DNA from 2 places in the Streptomyces sp. NPDC053541 genome. Region 2 is predicted to be linked to the other one. Evidence: riboswitches for the same ligand, from Rfam matches in the RefSeq annotation. Region 2 holds a riboswitch; the other holds the start of a gene.

Region 1 (7,700 bases), on a different contig from region 2:
AGCGCCTTCAACGCGGCGGTGAGCCGCTGCGGGTCGCCGCCGAACGGGAGCATGAGGCGCTCCCGGGTGCCCTGTAGGGCGAGTTCCAGCGTGAGGGTGGAGACGGCCGGCTTGTAGTCCCCCTGGTACGGCTCCACCACCTTGTGCGTCAGCCACACCTGGCCCAGGGCCTCGACGGGCAGCCAGGCGTCCGGCCCGGCGGCCCGGACCAGCCGCAGGGACGCGGGCACCCCGGCCGGTGTGAACTCCACCCGCAGGATGTCCCGGGCCCGGGACGAGGCCAGCACCGGCCAACCGATCAGGTACTCCAGCCCGACGATGACCCCCACCACCACGAACACGGTCGACGCCCGCGCTCCGGCCAGCGCCATCCAGAAGGCGACGATCAGGGTCGGCACGCCCAAGGCGAGGGGAACGAGCAGCGCCGGCCCCGCCGAGGTCAGCGCGTTCCACACCGGCCCGGTCGGGCCGGCGCGCAGGACCAGCTCCGTCGAATCGGGGCCTTGTCTCAGCGCTGGATCGGTGGCCATGCCTCCAGCGTAGGACCGGTCCGCAAGAAGGCATCGACCATATCCGGCCGATGGGACGGGGCTTCTGACGGCCCCGTAGCCCGCCGCCGACGGGCGCTGTGAGCTCCCGGGGATCGAACCACGGGTCGGGCCACTGCTCGGCGGCCACCATCAGCGGGGTAGGCGGAAGGCGCTCTTCCGGGCTGACCTGTCTACGCGCTCGACCTCGTGGATCCCGCGCCCTGTCGCCCGCCGGCCCGGAACAGCGCCGCGATCAGCACCAGATGCCTCCCGTGTTGTTGTGCGTTCGGGACCGGCTCCTGGCAAGTTCAGCCGGCGCCCGGCGAACGGGATGACCCGTAGCTGGGCATGGCTCCGGAAGGAGGGTCTGCGCCTGCGGCGGGATGGGTCGGCTGCGCCATGGCTCCGTCGGGGACGGGTCTGAGGCGCGGAGCGCTAGGCGAGTGCTGGATATGTGCCGACCCGGACCGACGGCGGCGCCTTCCCGGGCCCCGCGACAGGGCACCGTTGTTCCCCTCACTCGCGGGTATTCCACGTTGCCGTCGATTCGGTACGGACTCCAGCGGTCCCGGAGAGGCCAACGTCTCGCCTGAATGACGGGGCTCTGGTCACGCCGATCGGCCGGAAATCCCACTCCCGCAGGCCACGCCACGCCCTAGACTGCGACCGCTCCAAGACCTGGAGATCATCAGGAGGGCGTGCAGGATGAGACGAGCGCTGATCAGTGCATTCGCGGCCGCGGCGTTGGTGATGTCCGGGGGGAGTGTCGCCACCGCTTCCGACAGCGCTCCACCGCGCACCACGCACGGTCCCTGCCAGTACACCCAGACCCCGGACGAGCCGCCGGCGCGCAATGTTCCGCTGCCGCCCGACCCACGGCGCACCCCTGCTCATGGCACGGTCGACTTGGCTGTTCCGACCAGTCAGGGCCCGCTTCCGCTGCGCTTGGACCGGGCCAAGGCGCCGTGCACGGTCCAGAGTTTCCTGCACCTGACGCGGCACGGTTTCTACGACCGTACGGTGTGCCACCGCCTGACGGCGTACCCGACGCTGAAGGTCTTGCAGTGCGGCGACCCGACCGGCACCGGTGAGGGCGGGCCCGGGTACAAGTACAAGGACGAACTGCCGGTGGACCTGCCGCCCGCAGCCACCGATCCCACGGGCGCGCGCCGGCTCTACGGGCGCGGCCTGCTGGCGATGGCCAACGCCGGCCCGAACACGAACGGCTCACAGTTCTTCGTCGTCTACGGCGACTCCGCACTGCGACCGAACTACACGGTGTTCGGCACGGTCGGCCCCGCCGGTCTGGCGACACTCGACAAGGTCGCCGCCGGAGGCATCGAGCCGACCGCGGAGAACCCGGCACCGGTCGACGGCACACCCGTACTGCGGACCGAGCTGCTCCACGTCCGGCCGTCCTGCCGGCACTGACGCACCGCGATGTCGCCGCGTCCACGATGAACATGCCTGACGGCGTGCGGGGTCGGCTTGCGGCGACACTCGAATACCCAGTGAGTCCCTGGCTCCTCCATGGAGTCGGATCGATCGCGTCGCCTTCGCGTCACCTCCGGGTCGACAGCAGGCCCTGGTCCTCGATCCGGTTCAGTGGTGTATGCCGCTCGGTTCCGTGTCCGCCTCTGTCGTTGTCTGAGGCGGCTCGCCGATGAGCTGCCGGCCGCCGCCGCGACGGCCCGGGCCGTCGCGGCGGCGGCTGCTGCGTTCCGTCGCCGCCCGTGACGCCGTCGCCTTCTACGAGCGGGAGGGCTGGGCCCCCGGTAAGGCTCAACCTGTCGGGCGGATATCCACACCCGGACTGTTCCCCTCTCCAGTGAAATCCGGGAGTTTTGGTGTGGAGGTGACCTCTCCTCGCCTGGGGCGAACGAGAGGTGCCTGACGGGTGGAAGACCAGGTCCGGCGCCTTCTTCGTGCCTCTAGAAGAACCCGAGCTTCTTGGGACTGTAACTCTGCAGGATGTTCTTCGTCTGCTGGTAGTGCTCCAGCATCATCTTGTGCGTCTCCCGGCCCACCCCCGACTGCTTGTAGCCGCCGAAGGCGGCGTGCGCCGGGTAGGCGTGGTAGCAGTTGGTCCAGACGCGGCCCGCCTGGATCGCGCGGCCCGCGCGGTAGGCGGTGGTGGTGTCGCGGGTCCAGACGCCGGCGCCGAGGCCGTAGAGGGTGTCGTTCGCGGTGCGGACGGCGTCGTCGAGGTCGGCGAAGGAGGTGACGGCGACGACGGGGCCGAAGATCTCCTCCTGGAAGACGCGCATCCGGTTGTCGCCCTCGAAGATGGTGGGCTCGACGTAGAAGCCGCCCGCCAGCTCGCCTCCGTGCTCGACGCGCTGACCGCCCGTCAGGACCTTGGCGCCCTCCTGCCGGCCGATCTCCAGGTAGGAGAGGATCTTGGCGAGCTGGTCGGCGGAGGCCTGGGCGCCGATCATGGTGGCGGTGTCCAGGGGGTGGCCCGGCACGATGGCCTCCGTGCGGGTGATCGCCGCCTGGAGGAAGTCGTGGTAGTGGCCGCGCTGCACGAGGGCGCGGGACGGGCAGGTGCAGACCTCGCCCTGGTTCAGGGCGAACATGGTGAAGCCCTCCAGGGCCTTGTCGCGGAAGTCGTCGTCCGCCGCCGACACGTCGTCGAAGAAGATGTTCGGCGACTTGCCGCCCAGCTCCAGCGTGACCGGCTTCAGGTTCTGCGCCGCATAGCCCATGATCAGCCGGCCCGTGCCCGTCTCGCCGGTGAAGGCGATCTTCGCGACCCGCGGCGAGGAGGCGAGCGGCTTCCCGGCCTCCTCGCCGAAGCCGTTGACGATGTTCACCACGCCCGGCGGCAGCAGATCGGCCACCAGGCTCATCCAGTAGTGCACGGACACCGGCGTCTGCTCGGCGGGCTTGAGGACGACCGCGTTGCCCGCGGCCAGCGCCGGCGCCAGCTTCCACACCGCCATCAGGATCGGGAAGTTCCACGGGATGATCTGCGCGACCACCCCCAGCGGCTCGTGGAAGTGGTACGCCACGGTGTCCTCGTCGATCTCGCTCAGCGCGCCCTCCTGCGCCCGCAGCGCCCCCGCGAAGTAGCGGAAGTGGTCGATGGCGAGCGGGATGTCGGCGGCCAGGGTCTCCCGGACCGGCTTGCCGTTCTCCCAGCTCTCCGCGACCGCCAGCGCCTCCAACGAGGCCTCCATCCGGTCGGCGATCCGCAGCAGCACCTGCGCCCGCTCGGCCGGCGCCGTCCGTCCCCAGGCCGGGGCCGCCGCGTGCGCCGCGTCCAGGGCCCGCTCCACGTCCTCCGCCGAGCCGCGGGCCACCTCCGTGAACGGCTTGCCGTCGACCGGGCTCGGGTTCTCGAAGTACCGGCCGTCCGCCGGGGCCACGTACTCCCCGCCGATCCAGTGGTCGTAGCGGCTCGCGTAGGACATCAGCGAACCCTCGGTGCCGGGTGCGGCGTAACGGGTCATGGGCGGGACCTCCCTCGGACCGCGCCGGCCGCCCTCGGCCGGCGTTCACCGCCGATGCTGCGCGCCCCGACGTTGCAACCCCGTTGCACCCGCCGACAGTTCCGCGTCCAGGGCGGCGAGCCGCGCCCGTACCGCGGGCGCCTGCGCCGCCGGCACGGCCGAGGCGAGCGCCCGCCACACCACCACGTCGTCCTCGCCCCACGCGCTGTACGCCCAGTCCGCGAGCAGCCCCGGATCACCCCGGTCCACCAGGGCCGCCCGCAGCCGCCCGGCCAGCCGCTCCCGCAGCCGTACCACCCCCGGAGCGCACGAGGACGGCAGCAGCGGGCCCGCGTACGCGCCGAGCGCCGTCGCCACCGCGCCCGAGGACAGCCGCCGGTCCACCACGGCGAAGTCCGCGTCGACCTCGGCCGTCAGACGGTACGGACGCGAGGCGAGCAGCTCCGGACCGAGCAGGCCCCGCAGCCGGGACAGCTCCGCCCGCAGCGTGACCGGGGTGACCGACTCGTCCTCGTACAGCAGCGTGAGCAGCTCGTCACCGGACAGGCCCTCCGGGCGGTGCGCCAGGAGCACCAGCAGCTCGCTGTGCCGGCGGCCGAGCCGCAGCCGCCGCCCCGCCGCCTGCCACAGCGCCTCGTCCCGGCCGAGCGCGGTGAGCCGCGGCCGCCGGCCCGCCGCGGCGGGGGAGACCAGGGCCAGCTGCGACTCCGCCGCCCGCGCCACCGCCTGTACGAACGCCAGGCTGTGCGGATGCGCGAGGCCGGCACCGCCGGTGATGTCCACCGCGCCCAGCAGCCGCCCGGAGTGCGGGTCGTGCACCGGTGCCGCCGCGCAGGTCCACGCCTGCACCGGGCGCCGGAAGTGCTCCGCCGCGCACACCTGCACCGGCCGGTCCACCGCCATGGCCGTCCCCGGCGCGTTCGTCCCCGCCGCCGCCTCCGACCAGCGCGCCCCGGCGACGAAGTTCATGCCCTGCGCCCGCCGCAGCGTCCGGGGATGCCCCTCCACCCACAGCATCCGGCCCGCCGCGTCGCACACGGCGAGCAGATGCTCCCCGTCCCGCGCGTACGCCCCCATCAGCTCCCGCACCACCGGCATCGCCGCCGCCAGCGGATGCCCCTCCCGGTGCCCGGCCAGCTCCTCCTCGTCCAGCTCCACCCGCGCCGCGCCGTCCGGGCTCACCCGCGCCCGCGCCGAGCGCCGCCACGACTCCGCGACCAGCGGCCGCACCGGCGGACCGCCCGGCGGCGCCGCGAGCGGGCCCCCGGCCGTGAAGGCCTCGTGCGCCCGCCGCACCGCCGCACCGTCCCGCCCGGGCACCGCCGCATCGCTCAACTCGGCCTCCCCGTCGAGGTCGTCCGCTCCGTGCCCGCCATCGTCACGCGCGCCCGCCCCGCGGACAAGCGTCCGGAGCGCACCGAACGGAACCGCCTCCGCGCCCTGGCCGACCGCCGCCGCCCTGGCGTCCCGTAAAGTGGTCCGCGGGCCGTGACTGGCGCTTGAGGTGGATCACCACCGGGGAGCGGCCCGGCGGACGCGCACCCCGCGCGACCGTGCCGCTGCCGTGCGCCTGGGCGATCAACCGACGAACCGGTCGAACGATCAACGACGACGCTCAGGAGTGGCCCATGTCCACCAGCACCGCACGCCTCATGGACGGCACCGCGCTCGCCCGCCGCACGGTCGAGGAGACCGCCGCCCGCGCCGCCGAGATCACCCGCCGCACCGGCACCACCCCCTGCCTCGCCACCGTCCTCGTCGGCGCCGACCCGGCCTCCGTCACGTACGTGAAGATGAAGCAGAACCGCTGCGCCAAGGCCGGGATCCGCTCCCAGCACGTCGAACTCCCCGCCGAGACCACCACCGAGGAGCTCGTCGCCGCCATCGCCGCGCTCTCTTCCGACCCCGAGGTGCACGGCATCCTGCTCCAGCACCCGGTCGGCCCGCACATCGACGAGCGCGCCGCCTTCGAGGCCATCGCCCCGGAGAAGGACGTCGACGGCGTCACCATGGCCTCCTTCGCCGCCATGGGCTTCGGCCTGCCCGGCTTCGTGTCCTGCACCCCCGGCGGCATCATGCGGCTGCTCGACGCGTACGACGTCGAGCTGAGCGGCAAGCGGGCCGTCGTCGTCGGCCGCAGCGCCATCCTCGGCAAGCCGGCCGGCCTGCTGCTCCTCGGCCGCGACGCCACCGTCACCTACTGCCACTCCCGCACCGCCGACCTCTCCGCCGCCGTCCGCGAGGCCGACGTCCTGGTCGCCGCCGTCGGCAAGCCGCAGTTCATCAAGGGCGAGGACATCAAGCCCGGCGCCGTCGTCATCGACGCCGGCTACAACCCGGGCAACGTCGGCGACGTCGACTTCGACAGCGCCGCCGAGCGCGCCTCCCTCATCACCCCCGTCCCCGGCGGCGTCGGCCCCATGACCATCGCCGTCCTGCTCGCCCAGACCGTCGACGCCGCCGAGCGCCAGCTCGGCCTCGTCACGGGCTGAACGGCACATACCGAACGGACCGGGACCCTTGGGGAGCAAGGCGGCGCGGAGCCGCGGCGCGGGTGACGGCCACGCCGCGGGATTGTCACGGTTCTGTACGAGCGCCGCCCGACCCACCGGTAACGGTCGCCCCGTGGACCCGGCCGGGTGACCCTGGATCCCATGCTCCACCCGCCGACGGACACCCCGTCCCGCGACGCCCGGCCGCCCAGACGGCCGGGCGCCGTCGTCCTGCCGGTCGCCGCGCTCGCGGCCGTCCTGGCGCTCTCCGTCGCCGTCACCGCACGCGGCGGAACCACCGGCACGGCCGCCGACGGACCCGCCCGCGGCACCGCGGCCGGCCCCGCCACCCCCGCCCGCGCGATGCCCGGCGCCACCACCGCCCCGCCGGCCGGCACCGCCTCCGGCAGGTCCGGCAGGCGGCCCGCCGCGCGCACCCCCGAACCCACGCCGACCCGCGGCACCCGCCCCTCCGCCGTGCCCGGCACGGACCGCGACCGCCCCGCGCACCCGGCCGCCACCCGCTCGCCCGCCCCTACCGCGCGCACCACCGCGACCGCGAGCCCCCGGCCCCGTACCACGGCGGCCCGCCGCACCGCCGCGCCCGCGCCCCGCCCGTACGACACGCTGCGCGTGGGCGACTGCTTCGACATCGACCGGGACGCGCCCGGGACCGTCGTGCCCCGCGCCTGCGACACCCCGCACGACGCCGAACTCGTCGCCCGGCTCCGCCTCACCGGCCGGTACGCGGACGAGGAGGCCGTACGGGACGCGGCGGCCGCCCTGTGCCGGGCGCCGCTGCGCGCCAGAGCCGCCGCCCAGCCCCTCGGCACCCGCTGGACCACCTTCGTCCAGTACCCGTACCTCACCAGCTATCTGCTCGGCGAGGACACCGTCGCCTGCAGCCTGGCCGCCCCCTCGGACAGCGGGCAGAAGCTCACCGCCCCGCTGAGGTGAAGCCGCCGACCTGAAGCCGCGGGGCGACACCCGGCGGCCTCGTGGGTCAGGCCGGTTCCTCCGCCCCGGCCAGCGCCGCCGCGGGGTCCGGGTCCGGCGGGCCCGCCGGGGACCAGCCGGCGGACGTCTCGCGATACGGCCACCAGCGGCCGTCCTCGCCCAGACGCAGCTCAAGCCCCGCTCCCTCCACGGCCCAGCGGGCCGGGCCCGACGCGTGGAGCACGGGGCGGTCCTCGGCCTCCCAGGCCTCCGCGAGCCGGGTCTCG
Region 2 (7,700 bases):
AGGACCGTTTCGCCGAGCTCGGCATCACCGACCGGCGGCTCGCCTCCCGGGTCGCCGAGTCCTGGCGCCGCCGCGCCGAACTCCCCAGCATCTACGCCCGCTTCGACCTCCGCTACGACGGCACGGGGCCGGCGAAGATGCTGGAGTACAACGCCGACACCCCGACCTCCCTGGTGGAGGCCGCGAGCCCGCAGTGGTTCTGGATGGAGGAGCGCTTCCCCGGCGCCGACCAGTGGAACTCGCTCCACGAGCGCCTCGTCGACGCCTGGAAGCGGCAGGCGCACCTGCTGCCGCCCGGCAGCCCCGTGCACTTCGTGCACTCCGACGTCGACGAGCTCGGCGAGGACCTGATGACCGTCGCGTACCTCCGCGAGACCGCCCAGCAGGCCGGCCTCGCCACCGAGGCGCTGTCGGTCGAGCGGATCGGCTGGGACCGCATCTCCGGACGCTTCGTCGACGACCGGCTGCGCTTCATCCGCGCCTGCTTCAAGCTCTACCCGTGGGAGTGGCTGGTCACCGACCCCTTCGGGCCGCACGTCCTCGACACGCTCGACAACGGCGGCGGCAGCGGCACCACCTGCTGGATCGAGCCGGCCTGGAAGATGCTGCTCTCCAACAAGGCGCTCCTGGCGATCCTCTGGGAGCTCTACCCGGGCCACCCCAACCTGCTGCCCGCCTACCTCGACGGACCGCGCGAACTCGCCACCACCACCGGCTGGGTGGCCAAGCCGCTGCTCGGCCGCGAGGGCGCCGGCGTCACGGTCCACGAACCGGGCACCCCCGTGACCGGCGCCGGCCCCGACCCGGTCTGCTACCAGGAGCTCGCCCCGCTGCCCGACTTCGACGGCAACCGGGTCGTGCTCGGCGCGTGGACCGTCGGCGACGAGTCGGCGGGCCTCGGCATCCGCGAGTCGGCGGGCCTGATCACGGACGAGTACGCGCGCTTCATCCCGCACGTCATTCTGTGACGTAGTCGCGCAGCGGCGCCGGTCTCAGGCCGGCGGCGTCCGCCGCGTCCAGCACCCGCCTCAGGTCCTGCTCGACGGTCTCGTCTAAGTGCAGCAGCACGATGTCGCCCGGCGCGAGCGCGGGCGTCGGCGGGGTCCGGCCGCCCCAGGTCGTCATGTCGTGCGTCCAGGTCACCACGGCCTTCGCCCCGCAGGCGCGGGCCGTGATCCGGGTCGTGGCGTCGTAGGTGCCGTACGGCGGGCGCAACAGCCGCGGGCCGTCGCCGAACTCGGCCAGGTGCGCCTCGCGCGCCCCGCAGATCTGGGCCTTCTGCCCGGCGGCGTCGAGGGCGGTGAGGTCCGGGTGGTCGACCGTGTGGTTCTCGACGCGCGAGCGGCCGTGGTCGAGCAGCGTGCGGAAGTAGCCGGAGTCGTACGCGTAGGCGCCCGGCAGCAGGAACAGCGAGGCCGGCACCCGTCGGTCGAGCAGCAGCCGGGCGGCGGCGGGGTCGTGGTTCCAGCCGTCGTCCAGGGTGATGAAGACGACCGGGTCGGTCGTGTCGACGTGGTGCACGACCGGCACGGGGCCGGGCCAGGCGGCCGTGGCCGCCTCCGCGGGGGCTGCGGACGTCCCCAGGACGGCGAGGGGGAGGAGCGCGACGAGTGCGGCGAGCCGGTGGCGCGGGGCACGGCGCGGACGGGATCTCGGCATGGCGGCCATCATTGGCCTAGACCAACTGGGGTGTCAATGGGGCGCCTTGGGCGGGAAACGGACCTCGGCGGTCCAGCCCGAAGGGGGACCGCCGAGGTCCGGGCCCGGCCGGCCGGCGGAACCACACGGCCGCCGGCCGGCCCGGCCGCCGTCACTCCGCCAGCACGCCCCGCAGCTGCTCCAGCCCCCAGTCCAGGTCCTCCTTCGAGATCACCAGCGGCGGCGCGATCCGGATCGTCGAGCCGTGGGTGTCCTTCACCAGGACGCCCCGCTCCATCAGGCGCTCCGAGACCTGCCGGCCCGTGCCCTTCGCGGGCGTGATGTCCACGCCCGCCCACAGGCCCCGGCCGCGCACCGCCTCCACCGCGCCGCCGCCGACCAGCAGGCCCAGCTCCGCGTGCAGGTGCTCGCCCAGCTCGGCGGCCCGCTCCTGGTACTCGCCGGTGCGCAGCATCGCGATCACCTCCAGGGCGACCGCGCAGGCCAGCGGGTTGCCGCCGAAGGTCGAGCCGTGCTCGCCCGGGCGGAACACCCCGAGCACGTCCCGGTCCGCGACCACCGCCGACACCGGCACCACGCCGCCGCCCAGCGCCTTGCCGAGGACGTACACGTCCGGCACCACGCCCTCGTGCTCGCACGCGAACGTCCTCCCCGTGCGGCCCAGGCCCGACTGGATCTCGTCCGCCATGAACAGCACGTTCCGCCGGGCCGTCAGCTCCCGCACCCCGCGCAGATAGCCCGGCGGCGGGACCAGCACCCCCGCCTCGCCCTGGATGGGTTCGAGCAGCACCGCCACCGTGTTCTCGGTGACCGCCGCCTCCAGCGCCGTCAGGTCGCCGTACGGGACGATCTCGAAGCCCGGCGTGTACGGCCCGAAGTGGTCCCGGGCCTCGTGGTCCGTCGAGAAGGAGACGATCGTCGTCGTCCGGCCGTGGAAGTTGTTCCCGGCCACCACGATCTTCGCGTGCCCGTCCGGCACGCCCTTCACCTCGTACCCCCACTTGCGGGCCGTCTTCACCGCCGTCTCGACGGCCTCCGCCCCCGTGTTCATCGGCAGCACCGCCTCCTTGCCGCACAGCTCGGCCAGGCGCGCGCAGAACTCGCCGAACCGGTCGTGGTGGAAGGCCCGCGAGGTCAGCGTCACCCGGTCGAGCTGCGCCTTGGCGGCGTCGATCAGCCGGCGGTTGCCGTGGCCGAAGTTGAGCGCCGAGTACCCGGCGAGCATGTCGAGGAAGCGGCGCCCCTCGACATCGGTCATCCACGCGCCCTCGGCCGAGGCGACGACCACGGGCAGCGGGTGGTAGTTGTGGGCGCTGTGCGCGTCCGCGGCAGCGATCTCGTCCTGGGTCCTCGACGTACTCGACACGGGATCTCCGTTCGTCCTGCGGCAGGGGAGGATGTGGCTCCCTTTTCTTATCGTCGCTCGCATGCCGGACCGGGAAACCTCCGGCGACGACGCGCCCGCTACTGTGGAAACACGCACGGCGACTGGCGTACGGGGAACCGACCCCGGGGGAGCCGTGCGCGGCAGACCACACGAGGTGCCGCTCGCCTGGGCATCACGGGACGACCGACCGTCGAGTCCCGTGCGCCTCCCGCGCCGGGACCCAGCTGCCCGGAGGCACACGCCATGGACGCCGACAACGCCATGAACCTTCCCGCCCACCACCCCACGAACCTTCCCGCCCACCACCCCGCGGACCTTCCCGCCCACCACGCGGACCTTCCCGCCCACCACCCGGCGCTTTCGGCCGCCGACCCCGAGCTCGCCGCCCTCGTCGGCGCCGAGGAGCGGCTCCAGGCCGAGACCCTGCGCCTCATCCCCAGCGAGAACTACGTCTCCGCCGCCGTCCTCGAAGCCTCCGGCACCGTCCTCCAGAACAAGTACAGCGAGGGCTACCCCGGCCGCCGCTACTACGAGGGCCAGCAGAACATCGACCGGGTCGAGACCCTCGCCGTCGAGCGCGCCAAGGCCCTCTTCGGCGTCGACCACGCCAACGTCCAGCCCTACTCCGGCTCGCCCGCCAACCTCGCCGTCTACCTCGCCTTCGCCGAGCCCGGCGACACCGTCATGGGCATGGCCCTGCCCATGGGGGGCCACCTCACCCACGGCTGGGGCGTCTCCGCCACCGGCACCTGGTTCCGGGGCGTGCAGTACGGCGTGCGCCGGGACACCGGGCTCATCGACTACGACCAGGTCCGCGAGCTCGCCCTCGCCGAGCGCCCCAAGGTCATCTTCTGCGGCGGCACCGCGCTGCCCCGCACCATCGACTTCGCCGCCTTCGGGGAGATCGCCCGCGAGGCCGGCGCCGTGCTCGTCGCCGACGTCGCCCACATCGCCGGCCTGATCGCGGGCGGCGCCCACCCGTCCCCCGTCCCGCACGTCGACGTGGTGTCCACCACCACCCACAAGACCCTGCGCGGCCCGCGCGGCGCCATGCTGATGTCCCGCGCGGAGCACGCGAAGGCCCTCGACAAGGCCGTCTTCCCCGGCCTCCAGGGCGGCCCGCACAACCAGACCACCGCCGCCATCGCCGTCGCCCTGCACGAGGCCGCCCGGCCCGCCTTCCGGGACTACGCCCACGCCGTCGTCGCCAATGCCCGGGCGCTCGCCGAGGCGCTGCTCGCCCGCGGCTTCGACCTCGTCTCCGGCGGCACCGACAACCACCTGATCCTCATGGACCTCACCCCCAAGGAGGTCCCCGGCAAGATCGCCGCCAAGGCCCTCGACCGGGCCGGGATCGTCGTCAACTACAACACCGTCCCCTACGACCCCCGCAAGCCCTTCGACCCCTCCGGCGTCCGCATCGGCACCCCGTCCCTCACCTCCCGCGGCCTCACCACGGACCACATGCCGCGGGTCGCCGAGTGGATCGACCGCGGCGTCACCGCCGCCGGCAAGGGCGACGAGGCCGCGCTCGCCGCGGTCCGCGCCGAGGTCGCCGAGCTCATGGGCGCCTTCCCGGCCCCGGGCCTGCCCGTCTGACGCCCGCGCGACACAGACGCGGGACGTGTGTCCCGCGTCTCACCGGCCCGCGGTGGGCGGGCAGTCCGGGAACGCCCCGCGCACCTGAGAGAATGATGAGCATGGCCTCTGATCGACCTCGTGTGCTCTCCGGAATCCAGCCCACCGCAGGCTCGTTCCACCTCGGCAACTACCTCGGCGCCGTCCGGCAGTGGGTCGCGCTGCAGGAGTCCCACGACGCCTTCTACATGGTCGTGGACCTGCACGCGATCACGGTCCCGCAGGACCCCGCCGAGCTGCGCGCCAACACCCGGCTCGCCGCCGCCCAGCTGCTCGCCGCGGGCCTCGACCCGGAGCGCTGCACCCTCTTCGTCCAGAGCCACGTCCCCGAGCACGCCCAGCTCGGCTGGGTCATGAACTGCCTCACCGGCTTCGGCGAGGCCTCCCGCATGACCCAGTTCAAGGACAAGTCCGCGAAGCAGGGCGCCGACCGCGCGACCGTCGGCCTCTTCACGTACCCGATCCTCCAGGTCGCCGACATCCTGCTCTACCAGGCCCACCAGGTCCCGGTCGGCGAGGACCAGCGCCAGCACATCGAGCTGACCCGCGACCTCGCGGAGCGCTTCAACGGGCGCTTCGGCGAGACGTTCACGATCCCCGCGCCGTACATCCTCAAGGAGACGGCGAAGATCTACGACCTCCAGGACCCGGCGGTCAAGATGAGCAAGTCGGCGTCCACGCCGAAGGGCCTCATCAACCTGCTCGACGAGCCGAAGACCACGGCCAAGAAGGTCAAGAGCGCGGTCACCGACACCGACACCGTGATCCGCTTCGACCCGGAGCACAAGGCCGGCGTCTCCAACCTGCTCACCATCATGTCCGTGCTCACCGACACGTCGATCGCCGACCTGGAGAAGAGCTACGAGGGCAAGATGTACGGCGCCCTGAAGACCGACCTCGCCGAGGTCATGGTGGACTTCGTCACTCCGTTCCGGACCCGCACCCAGGAGTACCTGGACGACCCCGAGACGTTGGACTCGGTGCTGGCCAAGGGCGCGGAGAAGGCCCGGGCGGTCGCCGCCGAGACGCTGGCGCAGACCTACGAGAGGATCGGCTTCCTGCCCGCCAAGCACTGAGCCGCGGCGCGGGTCGAAGGACTCTGGCCGAAACGGTGGTGCAAGCCGCACACTGGCGGCTGCACCACCACACACATTTCCACGCACGACGGACGACGGACGACGGAGGAGAACGACGTGGGGACCGTAACGCTCGGCGTTTCGATCGCGGTCCCGGAGCCTCACGGCAGCCTGCTCCAGGAGCGGCGCGCGGGCTTCGGGGATCCCGCCGCGCACGGCATTCCGACCCACGTCACCCTGCTGCCGCCGACCGAGGTCGACGAGGAGCGGCTGCCGGAGATCAAGGCCCACCTGGCCTCGATCGCGGCGCTCAGCGAGCCCTTCGCGATGCGCCTGCGGGGCACCGGCAGTTTCCGGCCGCTGTCCCCGGTGGTCTTCGTGCAGCTCGTCGAGGGCGCGGCCGGCTGCGACCGGCTCCAGCAGCTGGTCCGCGACGAGGCCGGCCCGGTCCCGCGCGAGCTCCAGTTCCCGTACCACCCGCACGTCACCGTGGCGCACGGCATCTCCGAGGAGGCGATGGACCGGGCCTTCGAGGAGCTGTCCGGGTACGAGGCCTCCTGGACCTGCCGTTCCTTCGCGCTGTACGAGCAGGGCGCGGACGCGGTGTGGCGGAAGCTGTACGACTATGAGTTCGGCAGCGGCCGGACCATCGCCGCCGTCCCGGCGCAGGGCGGCAGCCCCGTCGACGCGCCGGCGGTCACCTCCTAGGCCCGGTCCCGACCCCGCCCCGGCCGCTACACCGGCAGCCGGCGGAACAGCGGCCGCGGCACGTGCCGCAGGGCCGACATCACCACGCGCAGCGCGCCCGGCACCCACACCGTCTCCGAGCGGCGCCGCAGCCCCAGCTCGATCGCCGTGGCGACCGCCTCCGGGGTGGTCGCGAGCGGCGCCTCCGCCAGTCCCGCGGTCATCCGGGTGCGGACGAAGCCGGGCCGCACCACCATCACGTGCACCCCGGTGCCGTGCATCGCGTCGCCGAGGCCCTGCGCGAAGGCGTCGAGCCCGGCCTTCGACGAGCCGTAGATGAAGTTCGCCCGCCGGGCGCGCTCGCCCGCCACCGAGGAGAGCACCACCAGCGAGCCGTGCCCCTGCGCCTGGAGCGCCTGGGCGCAGACCAGGCCGGCCGAGACGGCGCCGGTGTAGTTGGTCTGGGCGACCCGGACCGCCGAGAGCGGGTCGGACTCGTCGCGCACCTGGTCGCCGAGGACGCCGAAGGCGAGCAGGACGAGGTCGATGTCCCCCTCGGTGAAGATCTTCCCGAGCCGTTCCTCGTGGGACCCGGTGTCCAGCGCGTCGAAGGGCACGGTGTGCACGGTGGCGCCCAGGGCGCGCAGCGACTCCGCAGCGGCGGCGAGCGCGGGGGAGGGGCGGCCGGCCAGCCACACGGTCCGGGTGCGGCGGGCGATCAGCCGGCGGGCGGTGGCGAGGCCGATCTCGGAGGTGCCGCCGAGGATCAGCAGGGACTGGGGTGCGCCGAAGGCGTCCTTCATGACGTTCACGCTCCAGACGGGACACGGACAGGGACGGGCGGGGACGGGAGAGGCGGGGGACAGGGGGAGGGGGACGGCGGGGGACGGGGTCAGAGGCCGAGGCGGCGGGCCAGGTCGGAGACGAAGACCGCGCGCGGGTCCAGGGCGGCGCGCAGCTCGCGGAAGTCCCCGAGCCGGGGGTACATCGCGGCGAGCAGCTCGGGCCGCAGCCGCGAGTCCTTCGCCAGGTAGACCCGGCCGCCGGCCGCCACGACCTCCTCGTCCAGCTCGTCGAGGAAGGCGCCGAGGCCGCTGAGCGAGGCCGGGATGTCGAGCGCCAGGGTCCAGCCGGGCATCGGGAAGGACAGCCAGCCGGGGTCGGCCGCGCCGAAGCGCTTCAGGACGGCCAGGAAGGACGGGCAGCCGCGGGTGGCGATCCGGCGCACCACCCGGCGAAGGGTCTCCTCCCGC

Evidence for each region. A riboswitch is a leader RNA that binds a small molecule or an ion and turns the genes downstream of it on or off. The one in region 2 is predicted to bind ZMP and ZTP.
Region 1: it holds a riboswitch for ZMP and ZTP, as region 2 does, so the genes downstream of both, ACIGW2_RS09520 (bifunctional 5,10-methylenetetrahydrofolate dehydrogenase/5,10-methenyltetrahydrofolate cyclohydrolase) here and glyA (serine hydroxymethyltransferase) in region 2, are expected to answer to the same signal.

What each region holds. Positions count from the first base shown of each region.
Region 1 covers NZ_JBITXM010000003.1:510,770-518,469, forward strand. The annotation lists gene ACIGW2_RS09500 (hypothetical protein) at 1-530, opposite strand, end outside; gene ACIGW2_RS09505 (peptidylprolyl isomerase) at 1,236-1,961, shown strand; gene ACIGW2_RS09510 (aldehyde dehydrogenase family protein) at 2,462-3,985, opposite strand; gene ACIGW2_RS09515 (GAF domain-containing protein) at 4,031-5,320, opposite strand; ZMP/ZTP riboswitch at 5,464-5,568, shown strand; gene ACIGW2_RS09520 (bifunctional 5,10-methylenetetrahydrofolate dehydrogenase/5,10-methenyltetrahydrofolate cyclohydrolase) at 5,614-6,477, shown strand; gene ACIGW2_RS09525 (hypothetical protein) at 6,640-7,434, shown strand; gene ACIGW2_RS09530 (SWF or SNF family helicase) at 7,481-7,700, opposite strand, start outside.
Region 2 covers NZ_JBITXM010000001.1:603,562-611,261, forward strand. The annotation lists gene ACIGW2_RS03050 (glutathionylspermidine synthase family protein) at 1-968, shown strand, start outside; gene ACIGW2_RS03055 (polysaccharide deacetylase family protein) at 958-1,659, opposite strand; gene rocD (ornithine--oxo-acid transaminase) at 1,811-3,025, opposite strand; ZMP/ZTP riboswitch at 3,134-3,224, shown strand; gene glyA (serine hydroxymethyltransferase) at 3,290-4,645, shown strand; gene trpS (tryptophan--tRNA ligase) at 4,747-5,760, shown strand; gene ACIGW2_RS03075 (2'-5' RNA ligase family protein) at 5,878-6,468, shown strand; gene ACIGW2_RS03080 (decaprenylphospho-beta-D-erythro-pentofuranosid-2-ulose 2-reductase) at 6,495-7,250, opposite strand; gene ACIGW2_RS03085 (FAD-binding protein) at 7,340-7,700, opposite strand, start outside.